Linked DNA regions of Aureispira sp. CCB-E. The main gene of each other region encodes a partner of the protein of the gene in region 3 in a complex. Links are inferred from orthologs where the notes say so. Each region holds a gene or a part of one and is shown on either strand. Other genes may lie near its edges.

The links.
Region 1: the proteins of tsaD (region 3) and tsaB are in contact, whole or in part, in a solved structure (PDB 4WQ4), measured with the Escherichia coli proteins. The link is inferred for Aureispira sp. CCB-E from one-to-one orthologs.
Region 2: the proteins of tsaD (region 3) and tsaE are in contact, whole or in part, in a crystal structure (PDB 6N9A), measured with the Thermotoga maritima proteins. The link is inferred for Aureispira sp. CCB-E from one-to-one orthologs. Residues at the interface, in WP_004082750.1 of Thermotoga maritima: Cys10, Asp11, Arg49, His50, Leu82, Gly84, Gly135, Gly136, Glu154, Thr155, Leu156, Asp157, Asp158, Ser159, Glu162, Asp165, Lys166, Arg169, Leu170, Tyr175, Lys213, Thr214, Leu217, Tyr218, Gln221, Arg222, Asn324; in WP_004082108.1 of Thermotoga maritima: Leu37, Gly38, Lys46, Lys57, Val59, Lys60, Ser61, Thr63, Phe64, Thr65, Leu66, Met67, Val69, Pro71, Tyr82, Arg83, Leu84, Asp86, Asp88, Phe89, Asp93, Ile128, Asp130, Glu131, Arg134.

What each region holds. Positions count from the first base shown.
Region 1 is NZ_CP133671.1:2,277,018-2,279,934, forward strand. The notes cover bases 27-2,780. They hold tsaB (tRNA (adenosine(37)-N6)-threonylcarbamoyltransferase complex dimerization subunit type 1 TsaB), read left to right. Parts: upstream 27-931; coding sequence 932-1,630; downstream 1,631-2,780. Other genes in these bases: QP953_RS08740 (hypothetical protein), read right to left, coding at 27-283; QP953_RS08750 (LptF/LptG family permease), read left to right, coding at 1,633-2,733. Outside these bases: more of QP953_RS08740, read right to left, coding at 1-26. UniProt on the Escherichia coli protein: Required for the formation of a threonylcarbamoyl group on adenosine at position 37 (t(6)A37) in tRNAs that read codons beginning with adenine.
Region 2 is NZ_CP133671.1:1,906,929-1,909,822, reverse strand. Bases 9-2,739 are described here. They hold tsaE (tRNA (adenosine(37)-N6)-threonylcarbamoyltransferase complex ATPase subunit type 1 TsaE), read left to right. Parts: upstream 9-1,028; coding sequence 1,029-1,451; downstream 1,452-2,739. Other genes in these bases: QP953_RS07195 (geranylgeranylglyceryl/heptaprenylglyceryl phosphate synthase), read right to left, coding at 2,453-2,739; QP953_RS07200 (HU family DNA-binding protein), read left to right, coding at 2,024-2,335; QP953_RS07220 (porin family protein), read left to right, coding at 9-784. In the rest of the region: more of QP953_RS07220, read left to right, coding at 1-8; more of QP953_RS07195, read right to left, coding at 2,740-2,894. UniProt on the Escherichia coli protein: Required for the formation of a threonylcarbamoyl group on adenosine at position 37 (t(6)A37) in tRNAs that read codons beginning with adenine.
Region 3 is NZ_CP133671.1:6,408,893-6,412,050, forward strand. The notes cover bases 51-3,045. They hold tsaD (tRNA (adenosine(37)-N6)-threonylcarbamoyltransferase complex transferase subunit TsaD), read right to left. Parts: upstream 2,050-3,045; coding sequence 1,051-2,049; downstream 51-1,050. Other genes in these bases: QP953_RS24835 (LamG-like jellyroll fold domain-containing protein), read left to right, coding at 51-55; QP953_RS24840 (3'-5' exonuclease), read right to left, coding at 418-969; QP953_RS24850 (translocation/assembly module TamB domain-containing protein), read left to right, coding at 2,547-3,045. Outside these bases: more of QP953_RS24835, read left to right, coding at 1-50; more of QP953_RS24850, read left to right, coding at 3,046-3,158.

The DNA.
Region 1 (2,917 bases), 4.1 Mb from region 3 along the record:
ATGGATTATTATCCAAAACAAGCACTTTTAGTTTTTTTAAAGAGCCCAATTCATCAGGCAAACTCTCTAATTGATTGTTAGCTAGATTTAACTTTTCAATATTAATACATTGAGTGAGTTGAGGGGGTAATTCCGTTAATTTCTGATTGCTAAGATCAAGATGAATGACATTCTCAAATTCTAGGGTACCACTCGTATCAGAGATAAAGGTATAGATTGTATCTTTTTGAGCATGAGACACAATACTGGTGAGTAGTAGTCCAATAAATGTAAATAGTCGCATTTAATAATTGATTTTTGTGTTAAAATTAATGGTTTTAATGTAAGTTGGAAGACAAAGTTAATGAATAACCGACAGGGTACCTTTTGTTTGTGGATTTTCCTTCAAAAAGTCTCAGTTTAACTTTTATTCCAGGTTTACAATTTAGTTTTTGGGGAGCAAACAACGACAATTGTAAACAATGCTACTTGGGGCTTGTAAATCAAAAAACTAACCAAATTTAGTAATTAGAGAAAGGAGTCTGAAAAATTGATAAGTAAAAGACATCTTTTAAAGTCCTAGTTGTTAAGTTACATTATTTTTGACAGACTCTTTTTAGTGAAATTTAATGATTTTACAATTTGATGTTAGTTGTTTGTGCCGAATTATAACAGTAACACAAATAAAGACCTAAAGAAGTTCACCCAAAAGCCTTTAAGCAAATTGAATATTTACTTTATAAGAAATGGGGATAGAACTTCCTACAAAATTATTTTATCAAATTCATAACAAGACTTAACGTTCTTTTTTGACAATAGCATTTTAAAAGTTCTTTGAATAAGCTATCTTTGGGAGAAGAACATAGAAAATAACCAATATTAAAAGAAAAGCGCAAAAAGTAACGCAGCAATAAGGGGATTTTAGGAGTAAATCATTTTCAATATAACAATAGTGGCAACAAAAATATTAACAATAGAAACTGCAACTCGAAGTTGTTCTGTTTGTTTGACAAAAGACGGACAGCCATGGATTGTTCGAGAGACGAATAGTCAAGCTGGACATGCAGAAAAGTTGACTTTATTTATAGAAGAAGTTATGCAAACGGCAAATGTAACATTGAAAGATTTGGATGCAATTGCTGTGAGTCAAGGTCCTGGTTCTTATACTGGGTTGAGAATTGGAATTTCTACTGCCAAAGGTTTATGTTATGCTTTAGATAAGCCGATGCTTGCTATTGATACTTTACAAGCGTTGGCTTTTGGTGCCATTCAGCAATATAATAATCCCAAAGCAGCTTATGTGGCTTTGATGGATGCTCGAAGAATGGATGCTTATGTTGGCGTGTATGATGTGAATTGCAAGTGTATAAAAACGCCTTATTTTGCTACTTTAGAACCCAATAGTTTTGATGAATTATTAGAACACTCAGAGATAGACGAAGTTGTTTTGGTAGGGGATGCAGTGGCAAAATATCAAGAAAACTGTCAAACCAATCCTTTGAAAATTAGCACCGTTCAATTGCCTTCTTCCAAATATCTAGCGCAGTTGGCTTATGAGGCTTACCAACAACAAAAAACAGTAGACGTTGCTTATTTCGAGCCATTCTACCTCAAAAAACCGAATATTACCAAACCAAAGCCCAAGTTTTAATCTTGAAAATATTAGATCGATACATACTAAAACGATACTTGGGAAGCTTTTTCTTTATTGTATTACTTTCCTCCATGCTTTCTGTAGTGGTTGATGCTGCAGAAAAAATCAATGATTTTTTAGAAGAAGGTGGTCCTACTTTTTATCAAGTTGTTTTTGAATATTATTTGAATTTTATTCCATTCTTAAACAGTTTGATTTTTCCTTTGTACAACCTTATCGCTGTTGTTTTTTTTACGTCTCGATTAGCAGCTAACTCAGAGTTTATTGCCATGGTAGGCAATGGCGTAAACCACTATCGCTTGTTGGTTCCTTATCTAATGGGGGCCTCTATTATTGCAGGTTTGCATTATTATGGAAATCATAATCTAATTCCACGATCTAATACGACCCGAACAGCTTTTGAGAATACATATATCTACAAGCATAATTATGTTGGTAATACGGGCAATTTTCATGCTGCCGCAAGCCCTTATGAAGAGTTTTATTTGCAAGGATTTAATCGATATGATAGCACTGGAAGCCAATTTGCATGGATCAAGCACGATAGCTCTCGATTGCGTCGAACATCTGTTTTGACAGCGACTAAAATTCGTTTGTTAAAAGCCCCTAACCGTTGGCGCTTATCTGGAATACGAAAACGAGAAAAAGTGTCAGCTTATAGAGACAATGTGGTTAAATTGCCTCCCCAAGAGTTTATGGATACGACGATTGGTTTTTATATCACAGATTTAATCAAACGAGATAATCATAAAGATAATATGACAACCAATGAATTGATAGAGTATATCAACAAACAGAAAGCAAAGGGGGTTGGGGGGACACTAGTTTTTGAGGTAGAACGTTATCGAAGAAGTGCCGATCCTTTTTCTATTTTTATTTTAACATTAATTGGTTTTTCGATTGCCTCACGAAAAATGCGTGGGGGGATGGCTTGGCATTTGGTAATTGGATTTGGGCTATCAGCAATTTATATCTTTATGACAAAATTCTCAACAACTTTCTCTATCAATGGAGGATTGTCTCCTTTATTGGGAGTTTGGGTGCCCAATATTTTCTTTTTGGGAGTAGCTTTTTGGATGTTGTTCCGTGCTCAGAAGTAAATGAGGATAGTTTGGGATTGCAGTTTGGACCGTCTAAGCTGCTATTTTTTTATGTATTTTGTTAATGCAACACTGTTGCATTAGTGTTTTTTTTCTTATCTTTAACAAAAGAGCTGTGTAGGAGTGTAATGAGCTACTATACAACATCAATTGAAATACAATTTATTATAAAAAGATGCGTACT
Region 2 (2,894 bases), 4.5 Mb from region 3 along the record:
ACGCGCCCTTCAAGAAAAGCGTAAGATGATGGAAAAGCAAAATACGATTGGTAATTTTGGTATTGGAGATGAATTAAACACTAAAAAATCGCCTTTAAAAGCAGCTGTATTTGGTGGTGCTAGTGCCAAACTATATGGTGCTACAAAAGATTTTTCTGTCATGCCTTTTGCTGGAGTTAGCGCTTCTTATCGCATTGCCAAACACCACGGAATACAAACAGGTGTTCAATACAAAAGCATGGGGAATTTAACTCAAAATTCTAGCAAAAAAGTAACCGATCCAACAACATATATGCCCTACGCAAAACCAGAACCATCTATTCAAAGAATTGATCTTTTAGAAGTACCTTTGGTTTATCAATTTCATCCACACCCTAAGTACAATCTACAAGCAGGTGTCAAAGGAGCATGGCTGATGAATGTTGAAACAGGTAATCCTGACCTAAACAATTTGTCGAATGCAGAAATGGGAATTAGTGAATTTGACTTTAGTCTTTTGTTGGGTATGGAATATTGTTTTAATGAGCACTGGTCTATGGGCATACAATACAGCCTTGGCTTAATCAACTTAACTCAAAAAGCATCAAGCATGCATAATGAAGAAGTTAGCGCAACAATAGATGCAGGGAACGATCCTCAATACAATATCAATGCATTGACAAATGATGGAGAATTGATCGTACCAGTTCATTCTGAAGCGACAGGTGCGAGTCATCAAGCATTGAAAGTTCCCAATCAATTGCGCAACAATGATGTCCAAGTACTACTAAAATATACGTTTTAAAAGGTAATCGTTTGCTTTTGGTACCTTAACTAAGAAAATACAACTTTTACCTCACAGAAGGTAGCATTCTTGTTTTTAGAATGCTACCTTTTTTTATCTTTGCCTTTGAGCCTGTTTAAATTCTGTCTTCAAGCTTTTTGCCCCTATCAACTGTTTTGTTAGGCACTAAAATCAACTCATGTGCATCCAAATTGAAAAACATGAATTTTAACCTGCTCTTATCTTTCTTGTCAAAAAAAATGAAATGAGACAGCAATTTGTAGCCAATTCTATTGACCAATTAGATGCTATTGTAAAGGCATTGACTCCTATTATAAAAACTAGAAAAAAAGTAGCCTTTTTAGGGCAAATAGGAGCTGGAAAAACAACATTTATCAAACAACTTTGTCGTAATTTGGGTGTCAAAGATTTAACTTCTAGCCCTACATTTTCGATCATCAATCAATATGAAGCTCCACAAGCGACCATTTATCATGTCGATTTGTATCGACTAAAGTCAGAAGAAGAAGCATTTTCTATTGGGTTGATGGAACTTTTAGATGATAATAGTTATTGTTTTATTGAGTGGCCAAGCATCATAGAAAACTATTTTCCTGAATCAGCTCTATGGATTAAAATATCTGTTGACGAATCCGAAAATAGAATCTTTGATATTTATTATGAATAAGGAACCACTCTAAAGTATTCGTTCTTAGACAGAAAAGTTTTGCCACGTATTTTTTTTCTAAAAAAAAGCAAAATTTTTTGTTCAAAAGTTTGTTTGTTCAGCAAACAACAATTATATTTGCATTCGCATTTAAGGAAGTAATGGCCCATGGTGTAATGGTAACACAGCAGATTTTGATTCTGTCATTCTAGGTTCGAGCCCTAGTGGGCCAACTAACTTTCCTAAAAGCGTTATATAAGAATGTCTTGTTCTACAAACATTCATTTTTGGCCCATGGTGTAATGGTAACACAGCAGATTTTGATTCTGTCATTCTAGGTTCGAGCCCTAGTGGGCCAACTAAAAAGTCTTTAGCAAATATTTTGTTAAAGATTTTTTTTTGCGTATTTTTTAATTTTTGAAACATTAAGAGTCTTTCAAAGAGCAGAAAACAAAGCGTTTATAGCGTTTTTTTAAGACAAAAATTGTAAAATACAGCAAAAGAGTATACATTTGTAAGTACTTAATTTTTAAGCATTAATTAAAAACATCCTAATTTTTGCTTGTCATCCAAATTATAAATCATTTACTATTATGAACAAAGGAGATTTGATCGACAAAATTGCACAGAAAGCTGGCTTGAAAAAAGCAGATGCTGCTGCTGCATTAGATGCTACTCTAGATTCAATTCAAGATGCACTAAAAGAAGGTGACAAAGTTACTTTGGTCGGTTTCTGCACATTGAGCACTTCTTATCGTGCAGCTAGAACAGGTGTAAATCCTAGTACGGGTAAACCTGTGCCGATTGATGAAAAAGTTACTGTTAAATTCAAAGCAGGTAAACTTCTTTCTGATTCTGTTAACACAGCGAAGTTAAGAAAGGCTTTAAAGCCTAAGAAAAAGTAAGCTTTTGTTTGCCCTGATAGATAAGATATAAAAGCACATACTCAAACAGTATGTGCTTTACTTTTATCTCTATAACTCATCTATCTTCACAAAAGAGACATATTGAGGATTGGTCTCCTAGCCTTCGTGTACCGCAGCAGCCAACTCTAAAATCAACTGCGGATCCTTCTCAATAGCATTTCCGACCACAATAATATCTGCCCCTGCCTTTACATTCGCACTTGCTTTTTCGGGTGTTTTAATTCCTCCTCCTATAATCAAGGGGATCTCTGTTGCCATCGAAACCGACTCTATCATAGAAGTGCTAATTGGGTTTTGAGCACCACTCCCTGCATCCATATAAATCAATTTTAGCCCCAGCATCTCTCCTGCCATAGCCGTACAAACAGCAATACTATCTTTATTGGCTGGAATGGGTTGAGTATTGGACATATAAGAAACGGAAGTAGGCACCCCACCATCTACCAAGATATAACCTGTTGAAATAATTTCCACTGGGCTTATTTTCAGAAAAGGAGCTGTCTCTACGTGTTTGCCAATTAACAGTTCTGGGTTTCTA
Region 3 (3,158 bases):
GTCGATCGAACTAGACAATGGAGAACAAGTAACCAAACGATTTATCAAACAATAGGTTATTACAACCTATTTCGCACGAATAGAAACGGCAAAGCCTACAACAATGAATTTTTGTTGTAGGCTTTTTATTATCAACCATTACTCCATTGAAAAATCGTATTAGTTTACTTCGTGAGCGCTACGCTTTTAGTTAGCTTCGCTGCTACTACGTGGTATTGCATGAGTGCTTCGCAGTTGATTATCAGCAAGATGTACTTTTATTGACTTTTATACTAAAAGACTGATAATCAAACTAATGCAAGATGCTTTTTTACGTTTTTCGTAGAAAAACTAAAAAATCAACGGAGTATTAATCAACAATACGTGCAATACCACGAAGTAGCAGCGCAGCTAAACTAATCTTCTAATTATCAACCCTTAATAACGCCAAAGATTTAGATACTTACGAAATATCTTTGCCAAATTAACAGCATCATCAATAGCTCGGTGCATGGTTCCTTCAAATTCAAACCCTTCTCTTTCCAAAGCTTTGTTCAAACCAATTGCTCGTCCTATGTTTTTAATTCTAGGATATTGGTCTTTCAAACTAATATGTTTTTTAGCCCACTGCCCATCTAATCGATGCAATTGACAATCTTTGACCAATGCACTCTTATCAAAAAATCCCCAAGAACATAATAAATACTCTTCTCCATCATTGAGTCCAATCCAATCTTGAAAATCCTCAATAACCTCAGGAAATTTGTCTGCTTGATTGACATCTACTTGAGAAATCGTTGTCAAACGTTGGCAAAAATCGGATAACATTGGATATACAATAGGCTGCACAAAGCTTTCAAAACGACTCTTTATCGTTCCGTGTTCATCCATTAAAACGCCTCCTATTTCTATAATCTCCCTCTTTTTTCCCCTAGTCTCTATCTCTGTTTCCCAACAAGTAGCTTCTAAATCGTAGATGATATAGTTCATAATTTCATTTTCATCACTTTGCATCAGTAGTAGCTCATTAATTCTTCATTATTAAGCTATTGACACGAATGTATTTTTTAATTAAAACTCGTATCGAGCCAGTGGTGCCACCTCTTGCCCTACAAATTCTTTGTTTTGGTATTTGTAATACGCAGTCATAGCTATCATTGCTGCATTATCTGTACAATACTCAAACTTAGGTATAAACACTTCCCAACCTTTTTCGGTTCCCACTTCTTCCAAACGAGTTCTCAAACCAGAATTGGCAGACACGCCTCCAGCTATGGCTATTTGTTTGGTTCCTGTTTCTGCCGCAGCTTGAACTAATTTATTCAATAAAATAGACACAATTCTATCCTGTACAGAAGCACAAATATCAGCAAGATTTTCTGTAATAAATTCAGGATTTTGCCTTGTATTTTTTTGTAAAAATCGTAAGATATTCGTTTTTAAACCACTAAAACTAAAATCTAGATTGGCAATATTAGGTTCTGTAAAATCAAATACTGGACGACCTTTTTGTGCCATTTTGTCAATAATAGGTCCTGCAGGATAGTCCAAGCCTAACAATTTTCCTGTTTTGTCAAACGCTTCTCCCGCAGCATCATCAATTGTTGTCCCTAATATTTTCATAGACAAATAATCTTCTACCAAAACTATCTGCGTATGTCCACCCGATACTGTCAAACACAAAAAAGGGAATTTAGGTTGCGGAGCATCTATAAAATGTGCTAATATATGAGCTTGAATATGGTTTACCTCTATCATCGGAATATCCAAACTTAATGCTAGTCCTTTGGCAAAAGAAACACCAACCAATAAAGACCCCATCAACCCAGGACCTCGTGTAAAGGCAATTGCACTCAACTCTTTTTTATCAACTTCTGCCTTCCGCAATGCCATTTCCACTACTGGAACTATATTCGCTTGGTGGGCTCTCGAAGCAACCTCAGGAACCACACCACCATACTCTTTGTGTACACTTTGGCTAGCGACACAATTGGATAAAATTTTTCCATCTTTGAGGATGGATGCAGAGGTATCATCACAAGATGATTCAATAGCTAAAATTATTGTCATATAGCATCTAATTTTTAAAGCAGTTCTAACGATCGTTGATCCCTAAAAGAACAAATGCTAGCCTAGCCCCTATCTAATTCTTAGGGATTTTTTTTATTCCTTAAAAAATAAATTTAATATCTTTATCCTTTCCTTTTTTTAAACCGTTTTATATAGAAATGGTTTAGTTAATAGTTACTCTTATGTTAAGACTAATAAAGAAACTAAATCTAGCATAATAATAGTTAATAATTGAAGTAGCATCCGCCAATAATACACGAATTATTTTTAATAAGTAAATCACCAGAAAAAGAAAGGTATTTCGTTTTGCTGCTACGACAATAATTGGATACAACTTTTCAAAAAAATAAAGTCCTATTGGGTCTATATCTAGTATATTATTTAAAATAGGCTTGCAAAGATAACAATTATCCCTAAAAAAGACAGATAACATTAAGCATCAACCAGAACATACAAATCCTAAAGAGGAAACCATTGAAGCCAAACCTAAAAAAGGATTGGGTCGACTTATCATTGGTCGAATTTGGAAAATCTTTACAGGCTTACTAAAAGCCACCATTGCCATCATGTTAATTGTCTATCTATTGCTATGGATTCCTTGGGTACAAACTCAACTGGGGCATCTAGCTGCTAATCTTTTATCCAAAGCATGGGATACAACCGTTCGAATAGAACGAGTAGAAATTACGCCTTTTTCCAATTTTAAGTTTTATGACGTATTTATTGCCGATCACTATCAAGACACACTAATTTACGCTAGTTCGGCCGAAGCGCAACGATATGATATTTTAGCGCTCCTAAATAAGGAAGTTAGTATTGGTAATATTATTGTTCGAGATGCTGTGTTCAAAGTACTCCGTCATCCTAAGGAAGAAAATTTTAACATTCACTTTTTAATCGACTTTTTTGAATCAGGAGAAGTTGTCGAACCTCGTCCCGAAAAATTTAAACTCTATTTTGGTGGCGCAGAACTGGTTAATGCAAGGGTACATTTGGCAGATACCGCCATTGGCACCGCTGCATTTGTGACCTGCGATACAGGATACGTTCATGGACATGATACCGAGGGGGTAGACATGATTGGCAAAAAAGTTTGGGGTGACATTGCA